DNA from 3 places in the Labrys sp. 22185 genome. Region 2 is predicted to be linked to each of the others. Evidence: predicted binding sites of a transcription regulator. Region 2 holds the regulator's gene; each other region holds the start of a gene.
What was found. Region 2 encodes LexA, which represses DNA repair genes until DNA is damaged. Its sites were predicted from a motif close to TGTTCNNNNTGTGTTCNG; they were not measured.
Positions count from the first base shown of each region.

Region 1: recA (recombinase RecA) is a predicted target of LexA. The motif match lies at 3,566-3,583, and genes of this name have one in related genera.
Region 3: ACTJKX_RS14130 (PA0069 family radical SAM protein) is a predicted target of LexA. The motif match lies at 2,343-2,360, and genes of this name have one in related genera.

Region 1 covers NZ_JBQEPH010000008.1:217,165-222,242, forward strand. Annotated here, with positions in the region: gene alaS (alanine--tRNA ligase) at 1-2,149, opposite strand, end outside; gene recA (recombinase RecA) at 2,363-3,436, opposite strand; gene ACTJKX_RS17945 (NAD(P)-dependent oxidoreductase) at 3,752-4,669, shown strand; gene ACTJKX_RS17950 (porin) at 4,742-5,078, opposite strand, start outside.
Region 2 covers NZ_JBQEPH010000015.1:90,541-95,618, forward strand. Annotated here, with positions in the region: gene moaC (cyclic pyranopterin monophosphate synthase MoaC) at 1-489, shown strand, start outside; gene ACTJKX_RS24785 (molybdopterin molybdotransferase MoeA) at 486-1,706, shown strand; gene lexA (transcriptional repressor LexA) at 1,819-2,541, shown strand; gene ACTJKX_RS24795 (pentapeptide repeat-containing protein) at 2,570-3,253, shown strand; gene ACTJKX_RS24800 (TOBE domain-containing protein) at 3,365-3,571, opposite strand; gene ACTJKX_RS24805 (hypothetical protein) at 3,788-5,078, opposite strand, start outside.
Region 3 covers NZ_JBQEPH010000006.1:88,895-93,972, reverse strand. Annotated here, with positions in the region: gene ACTJKX_RS14140 (ribonuclease HII) at 1-485, opposite strand, end outside; gene ACTJKX_RS14135 (hypothetical protein) at 672-1,124, shown strand; gene ACTJKX_RS14130 (PA0069 family radical SAM protein) at 1,183-2,307, opposite strand; gene ACTJKX_RS14125 (glycosyltransferase) at 2,491-3,006, shown strand; gene ACTJKX_RS14120 (ABC transporter ATP-binding protein) at 3,105-4,184, opposite strand; gene ACTJKX_RS14115 (Gfo/Idh/MocA family protein) at 4,297-5,078, opposite strand, start outside.

The sequences.
Region 1 (5,078 bases), on a different contig from region 2:
CCCCCTCCGCCGTCATCGCCTCGATGCGGCGCACGCCGGCCGCGACAGCGCCGTTGGAGACGATGCGGATCAGGCCGATGTCACCGGTGCGCCGCACATGGGTACCGCCGCACAGTTCCACCGACCAAGCCTTGTTTGAAGAATCGGCCTTGTTCGAGCCGGGCTGGCGCTGGCCCATCGAGACGACACGAACCTCGTCGCCGTATTTCTCGCCGAACAGCGCGCGGGCACCGGAGGCGATCGCATCGTCCACGCTCATCAGATGCGTGGTGACCTCGCTGTTGTCGAGCACGATGGCATTGGCAAGGTCCTCGATCTCCTTGATTTCCTCGTCCGAGATCGGCTTGGGATGCGAGAAGTCGAAGCGCAGACGGTCGGGCGCCACCAGCGAGCCCTTCTGCGCGACGTGATCTCCCAGCGTCAGGCGCAGCGCCTCATGCAGCAGGTGCGTGGCCGAGTGATTGGCCCGGATCGCGGAACGCCTGACATGGTCGACGACGAGTTCGAGCGGCTCCTGAACCTTGAGCGTGCCCTCCTCGACGGTGACGGCATGCACGAACAGATCGCCGAGCTTCTTCTGGGTGTCGGTCACCGCCACCTTCAAGCCCGTGGCCTGCACCGTGCCCGTATCGCCCTGCTGGCCGCCGGACTCGCCATAGAATGGCGTCTGGTTGAGGATCAGGAAGCCCTTGTCACCCTGCGCCAGGTGATCGACCGGCTTGCCGTCCTTGACCAGGGCCAAGGCCACGCCTTCGGCGCTCTCCGTCTCATAGCCGAGGAATTCGGTGGCGCCGACCTGCTCGCGCAGGCCGAACCAGACGGTCTCGGTGGCCGCATCGCCCGATCCGGCCCAGGCGGCGCGCGCCTTGGCCTTCTGCTGCTGCATGGCGGCCTGATAGCCCTCGAGATCGACCGAAATGTTGCGGGCGCGCAGCGCATCCTGCGTGAGGTCGAGCGGGAAGCCATAGGTGTCGTAGAGGGTGAAGGCGACATCGCCCGAGAAGACCTGGCCGTCGCCGAGCTTCAAGGTCTCGGCGTCGAGCAAGGCAAGGCCCCGCTCCAGCGTGCGCCGGAAACTGGTTTCCTCCAGGCGCAGGGTCTCGCTGATCAGGGCTTCGGCCCGCACGAGCTCGGGATAGGCGGCGCCCATCTCGCGCACCAGTGCCGGCACCAGCTTCCACATGACGGGTTCCTTGGCGCCGAGCAGGGAGATGTGGCGCATGGCGCGCCGCATGATGCGACGCAGCACATAGCCCCTGCCCTCGTTCGATGGCAGCACGCCGTCGGCGACCAGGAAGGAGGAAGCACGCAGATGGTCGGCAATGACGCGGTGGCTGGCCAGAGCCGGGCCTTCGGCCGGCACGCCGATCGCCTCGACCGACGCACGGATCAGGGCCTGGAAGAGATCGATGTCGTAATTGTTGTGCTTGTTCTGCAGCACGGTGGCGATGCGCTCGAGACCCATGCCGGTATCGATCGAGGGATGCGGCAGGTTGACACGCTCGCCGCCCACCAGTTCCTCGAACTGCATGAAGACGAGATTCCAGATCTCGATGAAGCGGTCGCCATCCTCGTCCGGCGAACCGGGCGGGCCACCCCAGATGTGGTCGCCGTGATCGTAGAAGATTTCCGAGCACGGACCGCAGGGACCGGTGTCGCCCATGCGCCAGAAATTGTCTGAGGTCGGGATGCGGATGATGCGGTCATCCGGCAGTCCGGCGATCTTCTTCCACAGCCGATGGGCTTCGTCATCCTCGGAGAACACCGTCACCAGGAGCTTGGACGCCGGCAGGCCGAAATCCTTGGTGATCAGGTTCCAGGCGAGCTCGATCGCGCGATCCTTGAAATAGTCGCCGAAAGAGAAGTTTCCGAGCATCTCGAAGAAGGTGTGATGCCGGGCCGTATAGCCGACATTGTCGAGATCATTATGCTTGCCGCCGGCGCGTACGCATTTCTGCGAAGTCGCGGCGCGCGAATAGGGACGCTTCTCGATGCCGGTGAAGACGTTTTTGAACTGCACCATGCCGGCATTGGTGAACATCAGGGTCGGATCGTTGCGCGGCACCAGCGGCGAGGACGCCACGGCTTCGTGGCCGTTCCGCACGAAATAGTCGAGGAAGGTGGATCGGATCTCGTTGACGCCGCTCATGCCCAATTTGCCTATTTGGCCCAAGTGCCTGTTTGGCTGGTCCCTTCCTTACGGCCTGGCCAGCAATCATGGTGGTGGGGCGTTGTAGCGAGGCTGTTTCGGCCTGTCGAGGCGCTCATTCACGAAAAACCCGCCTGCCGGGCCTGACAGGCGGGTTTTTCAGGACCAAGCGGCAAGGATCGCTCCCCGAACCTGCGGGGGACGGCAGCCGCCTCAATCGTCCTCGGCGTCCGCCGGATCGATATTGTCGAGGATGCGTTCGGCGATCAGGCCGGCATTCTGGCGAATCTGGCCCTCGATCTTGTCGGCGACATCCGGATTGTCCTTGAGGAACTGCTTGGCGTTCTCGCGGCCCTGGCCGAGGCGCTGGCTCTCATAGCTGAACCAGGCACCGGACTTCTCGACCACCCCGGCCTTGACGCCGAGATCGATCAACTCGCCCACCTTCGAGACGCCCTCGCCATACATGATGTCGAATTCGATCTGCTTGAAGGGCGGCGCCACCTTGTTCTTGACCACCTTCACTCGGGTCTGGTTGCCGACCACCTCTTCCCTGTCCTTGATCGCGCCGATACGGCGGATGTCGAGGCGGACCGAGGCGTAGAATTTCAGGGCGTTGCCGCCCGTGGTGGTTTCCGGGCTGCCATACATCACGCCGATCTTCATGCGGATCTGGTTGATGAAGATGACCATCGAGTTGGAACGCCCGATCGAGGCCGTCAGCTTGCGCAGCGCCTGGCTCATCAGGCGGGCTTGCAGGCCTGGCTGCACATCACCCATCTCGCCTTCGATTTCGGCCTTGGGCGTCAACGCCGCGACGGAGTCGATCACGATGACGTCGATCGCACCCGAGCGCACCAGCGTGTCGCAGATCTCGAGCGCCTGCTCGCCGGTATCGGGCTGCGAGATCAGCAATTCATCGAGATTGACGCCGAGCTTGCGGGCATAGACCGGATCGAGCGCATGTTCGGCGTCGATGAACGCGCAGACACCGCCCCTCTTCTGGGCCTCGGCGACGCTATGCAGCGCCAGCGTGGTCTTGCCCGAGGATTCCGGCCCGTAGATCTCGATGACCCGGCCCTTGGGCAAGCCGCCGACACCGAGCGCGATGTCGAGACCAAGAGAACCGGTGGAGATCGCCTCCACCTCCATCGTCTTGGTACCCTTGCCGAGCCGCATGATCGAGCCCTTGCCGAAGGAGCGTTCGATCTGTGATAGGGCGGCGTCGAGCGCCTTCGTCTTGTCCATGGAGCTTCCTTCGACCAAGCGCAGCTGCGTCTGACTCATATGCCCGTTTCCCTATCAAGCACGAACGGATTCGTCATCCGGACCAATCAATTTCCAACACCGGGCTGCAATCTTGTCGCAATTCGAAGCCCCGTGGCGCTATGTACCCATTTTGTTCTCGTTAACGCAAGTTCTATTTTTGTTCTCAAATTTCTTATTTAACAAAAGCTGATCACCAGGCGGCTTGCGATAAATCATCATACCATTGCACCGATCAGGCTTGCGCCCCAAGCCCCTCCCCGTCCAAACTCCTCGCCGGCAGGATGCGCCGGCAACCCGATCGGCAAATGCGGGACAGGAAACGGGACGATTGCAATGACGAATGCGCAGGAAAGCGTCGGCTTCATCGGAGTCGGCTATATGGGCCATGGCATGGCCAAGAACATCGTGGAGAAGGGCTATGCGCTGACGGTGATGGGGCATCGCAACAGAGCGCCGGTGGAGGATCTCGTGGCGCGCGGCGCAAAGGAAGCCAAGACCCCGCGCGAGATCGGCGCCGCTTCCAGCATCGTCTTTCTGTGCGTCACCGGTTCGCGGCAGGTCGAAGCACTGATACGGGGTCCCGACGGGCTCAAGGCCGGCCTGAAGCCGGGCTCCGTCGTCGTCGACTGCTCGACTTCCGATCCGAACTCGACCCTGGCGCTCGCTGCCGAACTCGCCGAAGCCGGCATCGACTATGCCGATGCCCCGCTCGGCCGCACGCCGAAGGAGGCGTGGGAAGGCACGCTCGACACCATGGTCGGCGCCAGCGACGCCCTGTTCGAGCGCCTAAAGCCGGTGATATCGACCTGGGCCGGACGCATCGTGCATATCGGCGGCACGGGCGACGGCCATCGCATGAAGCTGCTCAACAACTTCGTGTCGCTGGGCTATGCCGCCCTCTATGCGGAGGCCCTCGCCTTGTCGCAGAAGGTCGGTATCACGCCCAAGCGTTTCGACAGCGTCATTCGCGGCGGGCGCATGGATTGCGGCTTCTACCAGACCTTCTCGCGCTGGGTGCTGGAGGGTGACGAGAACGCCCACAAATTCACCATCGCCAATGCCTTCAAGGACCTGACCTATCTGGAGGCGATGGCGGATGCGGCCGGGCTGGTCAATCCGATCGGCAATGCGGTGAAGAACTCGTTCGGCGTGGCGATGGCCGCCGGCGGCGCCGAGCGCTACGTGCCGATGCTCACCGACTATATCGGCCGCCTGAACGGCACCGATCTCGTCCCGGCCAACCAGAACTGACCGGACACCAGATGCGGAACGCCGCGCTCCTTCGTGAGCGCGGCGTTCATGTTTCCATCTGTATAAACCAGGTCAGAAGGTACGGCGTAAGCGCACGCCGGCACCGACAGCGTCAACCGTCTTGCTGTTCAGCCCTTCCGGGTCCTTGTTCTGGTACCAGACTTCGGCACCGGCGATGAAGCCCTTGACCACGGTGTAGTTCACCTGACCGCCAACGACATAGTAGTTGAAATTGTCGGTGATATTGGACGCGATGCGCGGTGCGTCGAAGTGCAGATAGCCGCCGAACAGGATGGCTTGCAGGTTCTTGGTCACGTTGAGACCGGCCTCGCCCTGCACGGCAAAGCCCTTGGCGCTATCGAGATCATGGATCGCGCCGTTGGTTATGTAGGCGTCCGTGCCTCCAAAA
Region 2 (5,078 bases):
ACGAATCCTGGCCTTACCCATCTCGACGCCTCCGGCGAGGCGAACATGGTCGATGTTTCGCAAAAGGCCGTGACGAGCCGCACCGCAGTCGCCGAAGGGCGGGTGGTGATGCAGCGCGAGACGCTCGACCTCGTGTTGTCGGGCGATGCCAAGAAAGGTGATGTTCGCGCCACGGCCCGCATCGCCGGTATCATGGCCGCCAAGAAAACCCATGAACTCATTCCGCTCTGCCACCCGCTGCTCCTCAGCAAGGTCGCCGTCGAGATCGAGCCCGACACCGCTCTGCCCGGTCTGACGGTGCGGGCGACAGCCAAGGTCGCGGGTCAGACCGGCGTGGAGATGGAAGCGCTGACCGCTGTTTCCGTCGCCTGCCTGACCATCTATGACATGGTCAAAGCCGCCGACCGGGGCATGCGCATCGAGGCGATCAGGCTCGTAGAGAAGTCCGGCGGCAAATCCGGCGATTGGCATGCGGAGGAAAATCCATGAGCCTGCTTCCCGTCGCGGACGCGCTGGCCAAGGTGGTTGCCGGCGTCACCCCGCTTCCTGTCGAAACCGTGCCACTGCACGCCACGCGCGGACGCGTGCTTGCTTCCGCCATCACCGCGCTGAGAACCCAGCCCGGCTTCAACGCCTCGGCCATGGACGGTTATGCAGTACGCGTGGATGACGCCAAGCAGGGAGCCAGCCTCGAATTGATCGGCGAGTCTGCCGCCGGGCATGGCTATGCCGGTCGGGTCGGCGAGAACCAGGCCGTGCGCATCTTTACGGGCGCGCCCGTACCTGACGGCGCCGACACCGTGGTGATCCAGGAACAGACCCGGCGCGACGGCAATCGCGTCATCCTGGAGGCCACGGCCAAGCCCGGCCAGCATATCCGGGGCCGCGGACTGGATTTTGCCGAAGGCCGTGAGGCCCTGAGGCCTGGAACCGTCATCGGCCCCCGCGATATCGCCCTCGCCGCCGCAATGAACCACCCTGGTCTGCCGGTCCACCGCCGCCCCAAGGTCGCCATCCTCGCCACCGGCGACGAACTGGTATTGCCCGGCCAGGCCATCGGCGAAAACCAGATCGTTGCCTCCAACAATTTCGCCATCCGCGCCCTTGTCGAGGCCGAAGGCGGCGAAGTGCTCGACCTCGGCATCGCCAGCGACGACTTCCCGGCCCTGGAAGCCGCCATCAAGCGAGCTCGCGCCGAAAAGGCCGATGTGCTCGTCACCATCGGTGGCGCCTCCGTCGGCGATCACGATCTGATACAGACCGCGTTGACCCGCGAAGGCATGCGGCTCGGCTTCTGGAAAATCGCGATGCGGCCAGGCAAGCCGCTGCTGCATGGGCGGCTCGGCGCCATGCACATCCTCGGACTGCCGGGCAATCCGGTCTCCTCCGTGGTTTGCGGCGTCCTCTTCCTGGTGCCGCTGCTGCGCGCGTTGCTTGGCCGTTCCGACGCCGGCCCGCCACGCCGCAAGGCCGTCTTTGCCCGCTCCTGGCCGGCCAACGATGTCCGCGAGGACTATATACGGGCCCGCTTCCTGCTTGACGATACGTCAGACATCCTCAAGGTGGAGCCATTGGCACTGCAGGATTCGTCGCTCGTCAGCGTGATGCAGCATGCCGACTGCCTGGTGATCCGGCCGCCCTTCGCACCCGAAGCAAAGGCGGGTGAGACCTGCGAGATCATCGATCTTCGTGCGGCCGGCTATTGACCACGTCTTTAACCTGAACTTCATTGTTGCAGAACACAGTAGGAACATGTAGCACTGTTCTTGTTTTGTTTACACCTTCACCGTGATTCGCGGCCGCCACGACGGGATAGCCATGCTGACCAAGAAACAACATGAATTGCTTCGGTTCATTCATGAGCGCCTGAAGGAACAGGGTGTGCCTCCTTCCTTCGATGAGATGAAGGAAGCACTGGACCTCAGGTCTAAGTCCGGCATTCACCGCCTGATCATGGCGCTGGAGGAGCGTGGCTTCATTCGGCGCCTGCCCAACCGCGCCCGTGCGCTGGAAGTGGTGCGCCTGCCCGAATCGGCGGTGCCGAGCGGTGGCGGCCTGTCGCTCGCCTCTTCCCAGCGTGGTTTCCGCCCCAATGTAATCGAGGGCAATCTCGGCAAGGTTCGCCCCGTCAGGCCTGAAATTGACGACGAGGTCGGCCGGCCGGTCCTCGTCCCGGTGATGGGGCGTATCGCCGCCGGCACGCCGGTCTCCGCCATCCAGTCCAAGAGCCACACCATCAGCGTCACGCCGGAAATGTTGTCCTCCGGCGATCATTTCGCCCTGGAAGTGCGCGGCGATTCCATGATCGAAGCCGGTATCTTCGACAATGACACCGTGCTTATCCGCCGCCAGGACCACGCCGATACCGGCGACATCGTCGTGGCACTGATCGACGACGAGGAGGCGACACTCAAGCGCCTGCGCAAGCGCGGAGCCTCCATCGCACTGGAGGCCGCCAATCCGGCCTATGAAACCCGTATCTTCGGGCCCGACCGGGTGCAGATCCAGGGCAAGCTGGTCGGTTTGTTCCGTCGCTATTGAGCGTGGCCGACATCGTGGCTTGCCGGCTATGAACGCGCTTCGCGCGATCGCGAACTGCAGCTTGCGGCGCCGCGATGTCGAAAACCTGCTCGCGACGAAGCTTCCCCATTCCCTCGTCGATTGCGAGATGGAGGAGTGCGATCTTTCGCGTCTCGATCTCTCTCATTGGGCCTTCGAGCGCTGCAGGCTCAGAAACGCCAAGCTGGTCGGCGCCAGGCTTGCCAATACACTCTGGCGCAACTGCAAGGCGAGCGGCGCCGATTTCCGTGGCACGGACCTAGAGGAAGCGGCGTTCCGCACCGGTGATTACAGCAATACCAGCTTCCGGCGCGCCAAGGCGGCCTCGACGGCTTTTACCGGTTGCAAGCTGACCGGGGCGGACCTCTCCGAAACCTCGGGGCTGGGGCTGGTTTTCGAGGAAGTTCTGCTGATGTCGGCCAAGCTGCCGGCCTTTTCCTTCCGAAAGAGCGTGCTGCGTCGCCTCGACTTCACCCAGGCCGATTTGCGCCAATGTGATTTTCGCGAGGCGATCTTCGAGGAATGCAGTCTGCGTGATGCCAATCTTGTCGATGCTCGCTTCGAGGGTGCCGACTTGCGCGGTGCCGATCTCGGCGGGCTGAAGCTGGCAGACACCCGTTATTTCAAGGGCGCCACGATCTCGAAAGGCCAGGCCGGCCAATTGCTGGCCGAACTGGGCTTGCGGATTGCCTGAGAGAGCCTTCGGAATTCGCAGGCTAATCCGCTCGACACCAGGCAACCAGGAGTGCTCGAACCACTATTCGCCCGAGCACCGCCGAAGGTCGTCATGAACCGGGAAGACAGGTCAGTCGACAGCAATCATGACGTCTGAGGCCTTGATGACGGCATAGGCATTCTGGCCGGGCTTGAGATTGAGGTCGTCGACGGCCTCATTGGTGATCGACGCGGTAATGATGGTGCCGTTGACCTCGAGCTGGATGTGGGAGGTCGTCTGCCCCTTCGTCACGCTCTTGATCGTGCCCTTGATCTGGTTGCGGGCGCTGATTTTCATGAAACTTCCCTTGGCGACGCGAAAGACGCGATCATCATCATTCCTGAAGCAATGTCCACCGGCAAATACTGGTGAAATTAGCGTGGTGGTGGCCCCTTCCAGACGGCGGGTACGATCGGGGTAACCGCCTCAAAACGCGCGATCGTTACCCCGAAAATTGCGGGCGGAGGCCCATGGGGCCGCCACCTTCTCGCTCAGACGCGATGTAGCCAACGCTCAGGTGAGGCCGATGATGTCGCTGCTTTGCAAATTGACCGTGCCCTGGATCGCGATCTGAAAATCCGCCTTCTTGTCACCATTTATATCGCCCTGCAGCATGGTCTGCCCACCCTGGAAGATATAACGCAGTTCACCCGACGAGCCGGTGAAATCGCTATTGGCGATCAGGCTGTGGAACTCCTGAAAACTGAGGTCGATTTTGTCCTCGCCTTGGGTGAAGTCCATGATCGTGTCGGTTGCCGCACGGGTCAATCCGCTGTCCTTGACGCCCAGCAGTTTGAAGATGTCGTTGCCGCCCTCCCCCCAAAGGATGTCGGCTCCAACGCCGCCGGCGATGACGTCGTTGCCGTCATTGCCGTGCAGTGTTTCCGCTATCGCTCCGCCGACGATGGTGTCGTTGCCGGCCGTGCCCCACACGATCTCGAAGCCCTTCACATTCTCGCTGCCGCCGGACGTGCCGAAGGTTGCGGTCTGAGCATTCAGGCCGAGAGCCGCCGTGGTGCCCAGATTGATATTGAGCGGGTCGGTCGTAGCGGGATCGACAGTGAAGACGTCGATCCCGGTGCTGCCATCCACCTTGTCGGTACCGCCATCGTTCGAGGCAAAATAGACGTCATTGCCCGCGCCGAGGCCATAGATGTCGTTGCCGGCCTGATCGTGGACATATTCGACACTGGCGCCACCGACAAAGGTATCGTTGCCCGCCCCCAGATAGAAGTCGCCGGTCACCAGACCGGCACCGGACTCGGTGAACTTGTCGTTGCCAGCTCCGGTCTGGACATTGCCGTAGATGGTACCGCTGTTGGTGATGGTATTACCGCCATCGCCACCATAGACACCCCTATAGATCGTCTTGCTGTTGGTGAGGGTGTTGACCCCCTCGCCCAGATCGATGCCGTCGACGCTGCCCGAATTGGTGATCTTGTCGTTGCCGTTGCCAGCCGAGATGAAACCATAGATCACGCCGCTATTGGTCGCCGTATCATCTCCCGTACCCAGCCAGACGGCGCCATCGATCTCCTTGCCGTTGGTAAGGCTGTCATTGCCGGCACCGAGGTCCAACGCGCCTTGGAAGTACTGGTCGCTTCCAGTGTCGTAGCCATAGGCCGTGTCGCCGACGATCAACCCCGTATTGCTGATGACGTCGGCTCCCAAACTTCCAAGTATCGTCCCGTACAACTTTCCTGAGTTCTTGATGGTACTGTTGCCTTGCCAAAGGCCTATCGAAACCTGGACATCCCGCTGAGTATCGTCTGCGAAAGTCAGGAGCTGATCATTGCCGATTACA
Region 3 (5,078 bases), on a different contig from region 2:
GTACCGTAGCCCATATGACGCTCGAAGCCATAGAGCGGGTAGGTGGCCGCGAGCTTGATCATCAGGCGGTCGCGGGTGACCTTGGCGATGATCGAGGCGGCGGAGATGGCCGGCACCAAGGCGTCGCCATCGACGATGGCGCGGGCTGGAAGCTGCAGGCCGTGCGGCACGTCCTTGCCGTCGATCTCCACCGACGAGGGGCGCAGGGACAGGCCCCTGACCGCCCGCCGCATGGCGTCGAGCGTGGCGCCGCGGATGTTGAGCCGGTCGATCAAAGCCGGGCTCGAGAAGGCAACCGACACCGAAAGCGCCGACGCCATGATCTCCTGATAGAGTTCCTCGCGCCGTGCTGCGGTGATGACCTTGGAATCGGCCAGGCCGACGGGCACTCTGTCAGGATCAAGGATGACCGCGGCTGCCGAAACCGGGCCGGCCAGCGGTCCCCGGCCAGCCTCGTCGACGCCAGCGAGAAGAAGTTTTGTCATGAACTGGCGTTAGAAGATTCCCGCCGACAGGTCCAGCGCGGAGGATGGTTCGAAGCTGTACCGATACAAATCGTGACTTGCTTTGTATCTCTGCCGTGTCAAGTTGAGCCGCAATATTTCACGGCATGTTGCCGACGACGGTAGCTGGCGTCTGGGCAGATAGCGTTTGTTGCAGGGCGAGGTGGAATGCAAAAGAACGTGACCGATATCGAGGCAGTTGCGCCTTCTCAGGACCATCAACCCAAGAGCGAAGTGGCATCAACTCCGGCTCCGGCCAAGGCCGGCCTGGCCTCCGACAATGTTTTCGATCGTCTGGTGCATGACGAGGAGGATGTCGTCGGCCTCCTCGCGTTCTCCCTTTCCATGCAGAACAAGCGTGACTGGCTGGTGGCGTTCAAGAAGGAAGTCGGTCGTGACCCGACACCCCAGGAACTCGCCGCCTATGACATCGGCGAGCGGATCGATCGTCGCCTGGCGACCTATCGAAAGCTCGCCGAGCACGCCTTGGCCGGCAATTCCTTCTGGGCCTCGGCCACCCTGACACCGGTGAGCGAATTGCCCGGCCCCACCGTGAGCGAGCCTTCTTCTGCCCCGGCCAAGCCGCAACGCTCGTCCTGGTTCGGCAACAGCAAGGGATGATTGCCGCCCGCTGGCCAGATGGCGGGCAACGCGACCGATGGACGAAAGAGTGGCCTGATCAGAACAGCGCCAATTGTTCGCCCATCCGCACCGGGCGGGTGAACAGGTCGGTGCGCAGTTTCAGCCGCCTGGCGTTGATGCCGAGCCGCGCGGCTGCCAGTTCGAAGCGCCGGCCGATCATCCAGGCATAGGGCCCGGTGCCGGACATGCGCAGGCCCCAGCGTGAATCATAGTCCTTGCCGTCGCGGCTCGAGCGCATCAGCGAGAAGACATGGTTCATGGCATCGGGGCGATGCTCGTTGAGCCAATCGCGCATCAGGCCCGAAATTTCCAGCGGCAGGCGCAGCATGACGTAACCCGCCTCGCGGGCACCAGCCGCACGGGCCGCCTCGAGGATGCGCTCGATCTCGGCATCGTTGATCTTGGGGATGATCGGCGCCACCATCACCGTTACGGGAATGCCGGCATCGGCCAATTGGCGCATGGCCTTCAGCCGCAGGGACGGCGTGGCCGCGCGCGGTTCGAGCGAGCGGGACAGCTTGGCGTCGAGGGTGGTTACCGACAAAGCGACCTTGACGAGGCCACGCCGGGCAAGACGCGCGAGAATGTCGATGTCGCGCGTGATCAGGCCCGATTTGGTGACGATGCCGACCGGATGGCTGGTTCTATCGAGAACCTCCAGGATGGAACGAGTGATGCCGCGCTGGCGCTCGATCGGCTGATAGGGATCGGTATTGGTGCCCATCGCGATGGTGCGCGGCTGGTAGTTCTTCGCCGACAACTCCTTTTCCAAGAGAGAAGCGGCATTCGGCTTGGCGAACAGCTTGGTCTCGAAGTCGAGCCCCGGCGAGAGGCCCATATGCGCGTGCGTCGGCCGGGCGAAGCAATAGACGCAGCCATGCTCGCAACCGCGATAGGGGTTGATCGAACGGTCGAAGGAAATGTCCGGCGAGTCGTTGAAGGTGATGATCTTGCGGGCCTGCTCCTCCTGGATTTCGGTGCGCAGGGTCGGCAATTCCTCGATCGAGTTCCAGCCGTCATCCTCGATGAAGCGCGACAGCCCCTCGAAGCGCCCGCTGGCATTGGAGCCGGCGCCGCGCCCCCGCCGTCGCTCGATGTCGACCACGGTCGTGCCCACCGGCACCGCATCGGTGAGAGAGACCTTGCTTATCGGCACGCCCATGGCCGCCTCCGCGAATCAAATTTCTCTGTTCTCATTAGAACAAAAAGAGAACATCCGGGCAAGCGAAACCAAAATGCCAATCATTTGAGCAGGATCGCGCCTTCGCGCCCCTCACGTCGGGCGGTGGTGCATGATATGCGGACCTTTGAAAAAAGTGACCGTTCCAGTCGGACCAGACTTGCCATGATCAGTGTCGTCATCGCCGCAAACGGCCAGGAAGTCGCGCTGGCGGAAACGCTGGCTGCCCTTGTCCCGGCGGCGGCGGATGGCTTTGTGCGCGAGGTGGTGGTGGTAGCGGAATCCGGGCCGTCGCAGGGCACGCGGCTGGTCGCCGACGCGGTCGGTTGTGTCATTGTCGAGGGCGATGCCAGGGCCGGGCTGGAGGCTGCCCGCAGCGACTGGGTGCTGGTGATGGCGCCGGGCGTCCGGCTGGAAAGCGATTGGTTCCGCGAAGCCGGCGTGATGATGCAGCGATTGCAAAGAGCGAACGACCGGCCGGTTGCGATGCTGTTTCGTGGCGCTGTCGACGATTATGGCTGGCGCGCAAGGCTCTGCGAAATCGTGCTCAAGCTGTCGCGTAGCCGCAGACGGAAGCAGGCCATGCTGGCGCCGCGCAAGGCGCTGCTGGCGGGGGGGCGCTTGGGGACTCATGCCTTGCGCGCGCGTGCTTTTACGGGTGGAGTGGGGACGGTGCGGTGAGGCAGGCGCTCCTGGGACCGCCGGCTTCCAGCCGGCTCTTGGAACCGTCGCACGTGCGGAAAGGAAGAGCCGGCCGGAAGCCGGCGGTCCCAGCGAATCTAGCGCCGCAGCGAAGCTCCACCGCTGTCGAAGACATGGCAGAGGGCGGGGTCGGCGCGTAGCGGCACGGTTTCGCCATGGCGGACCCGCAGCTGGCCGGGGGCTGAAATGGTCAGGTTCTCGCCGCCCGTGGTGGTCGCATAGAGCACCGTCTCGCCACCGAGATGCTCGACCAGATGGACCTTGACCTCGCCGAGCGGCTCGCCGGCCTCGCCGCCGACCAGGATATGCTCGGGGCGGACGCCGAAAGTGACGGGCGCCGTTGCCGCCGCGCCCGGCAGCGGCGCGCCGAGGCGAACCGATTGCCCGGCGACTTCGATCGCATCGCCGGTCCCGGTCAGGCGGCCGGCCAGGAAGTTCATCTTGGGCGAGCCGATGAAGCCGGCCACGAACTGGTTGGCCGGTGCGTTGTAGAGGTCGAGCGGTGCACCGACCTGCATCACCACGCCGTCGCGCAGCACCACGATCTTGTCGGCCATCGTCATCGCCTCGACCTGGTCGTGGGTGACATAGATCATGGTGTTGCCGAGGTCCTGGTGCAGCTTGGCGATCTCCACGCGCATCTGCACGCGCAGTTCCGCGTCGAGATTGGAGAGCGGCTCGTCGAACAGGAAGATGCGCGGTTCGCGCACGATGGCCCGCCCGATGGCGACGCGCTGGCGCTGCCCGCCGGACAGGGCCTTGGGGCGGCGCTGCAGATAATTCTCGATCTTGAGGATCCGGGCGGCATGGTGCACCCGCGTCTCGATCTCGGCCCGCTTGTAGCCGGCGGTTTCCAGGCCGAAGGCGAGGTTCTTGTACACCGTCATGTGGGGGTAGAGAGCATAGGACTGGAACACCATGGCGATGCCCCGGCGCGAGGCCGGCACATTGTTCATGCGCTCGCCGTCGATGAGGAGGTCGCCGCCCGAGATCGGCTCGAGCCCGGCGATCATGCGCAGGAGGGTGGACTTGCCGCAACCGGATGGGCCGACGAACACCGTGAACTCGCCCGGTTCGATGACGAGGTCGACGCCGTGGATGACGTCCAGCGAACCATAGCGCTTCACCACCTTGTCGAGCCTGATGCTGGTCGCCATGCCGTCCTCCCTACAAACCATTCGCACTTGATTGAACCCAAGGGACTGTCATCCCCGGCGGGGTCGTAGACCCCGGGAAGGGGATGACACGTCCTCATTTGCGGGCGGTTCTCTAAGGCCACCAACCGCGATATTTCGGATGATCCGGGCCGATCGGCAGGTCGACGTCGCTGCCGGTCTGGGCGGAGTGATAGAAGGCGGTCGCCAGTTCCAGCGCCCGGCGCGCATCATCGACCGTGACCGGCACCGGGCCCCGGCCATGCAGAGCCTCATGGAAAGCATCCATCTGCCCGAGGAAGCGGCGGCCGACCGGGGGCAGGTCGGCGACGAGATCCTTGATATCGGCGGCCACGGCCTCGTTCGCCGGCAGGATGGTCCAGGGTTCGTCGCCCGGCGAATAGGCCTCGCCGCCGCTCTCGAAGGTGACGTTTTCGAAGCAAAGGCGCAGTCGCGAAATCTCGTTCTGCGAGCCCAAAGTGGCGCTGGCGGCTACCAGCGCGCCATTTTCCATTTCCCAGGAGGAAGAGACGCAATCCTCCACCTCGATGGCGTTGACCCGTGTCGTCGCCCGTGCGAACAGCCGCCGTACCGGGCCCATCAGGTAGGTCATCATGTCGTGCTGGTGGATGGCATGGGTCATCAGCACGCCGCCGAGTTCTGTGTCCCATTTGCCGCGCCAATAGACGGCATAGTAATCGGGCGTGCGCTTCCAATGGGTTTCCACCGTGCCGAGATAGGGCTTGCCCGCCAGCCCCGCCTCGATGACGCGCCTGGCCTTCTGCACGCCCTCGCCGAAACGGTACTGGAAGATCGGCATCAGCATCTGCCCGCTCTGGGCCTGTGCATTGGCGAGCAGGTCGGCCTCATGCAGCGAGCCGACCAGCGGTTTCTCGC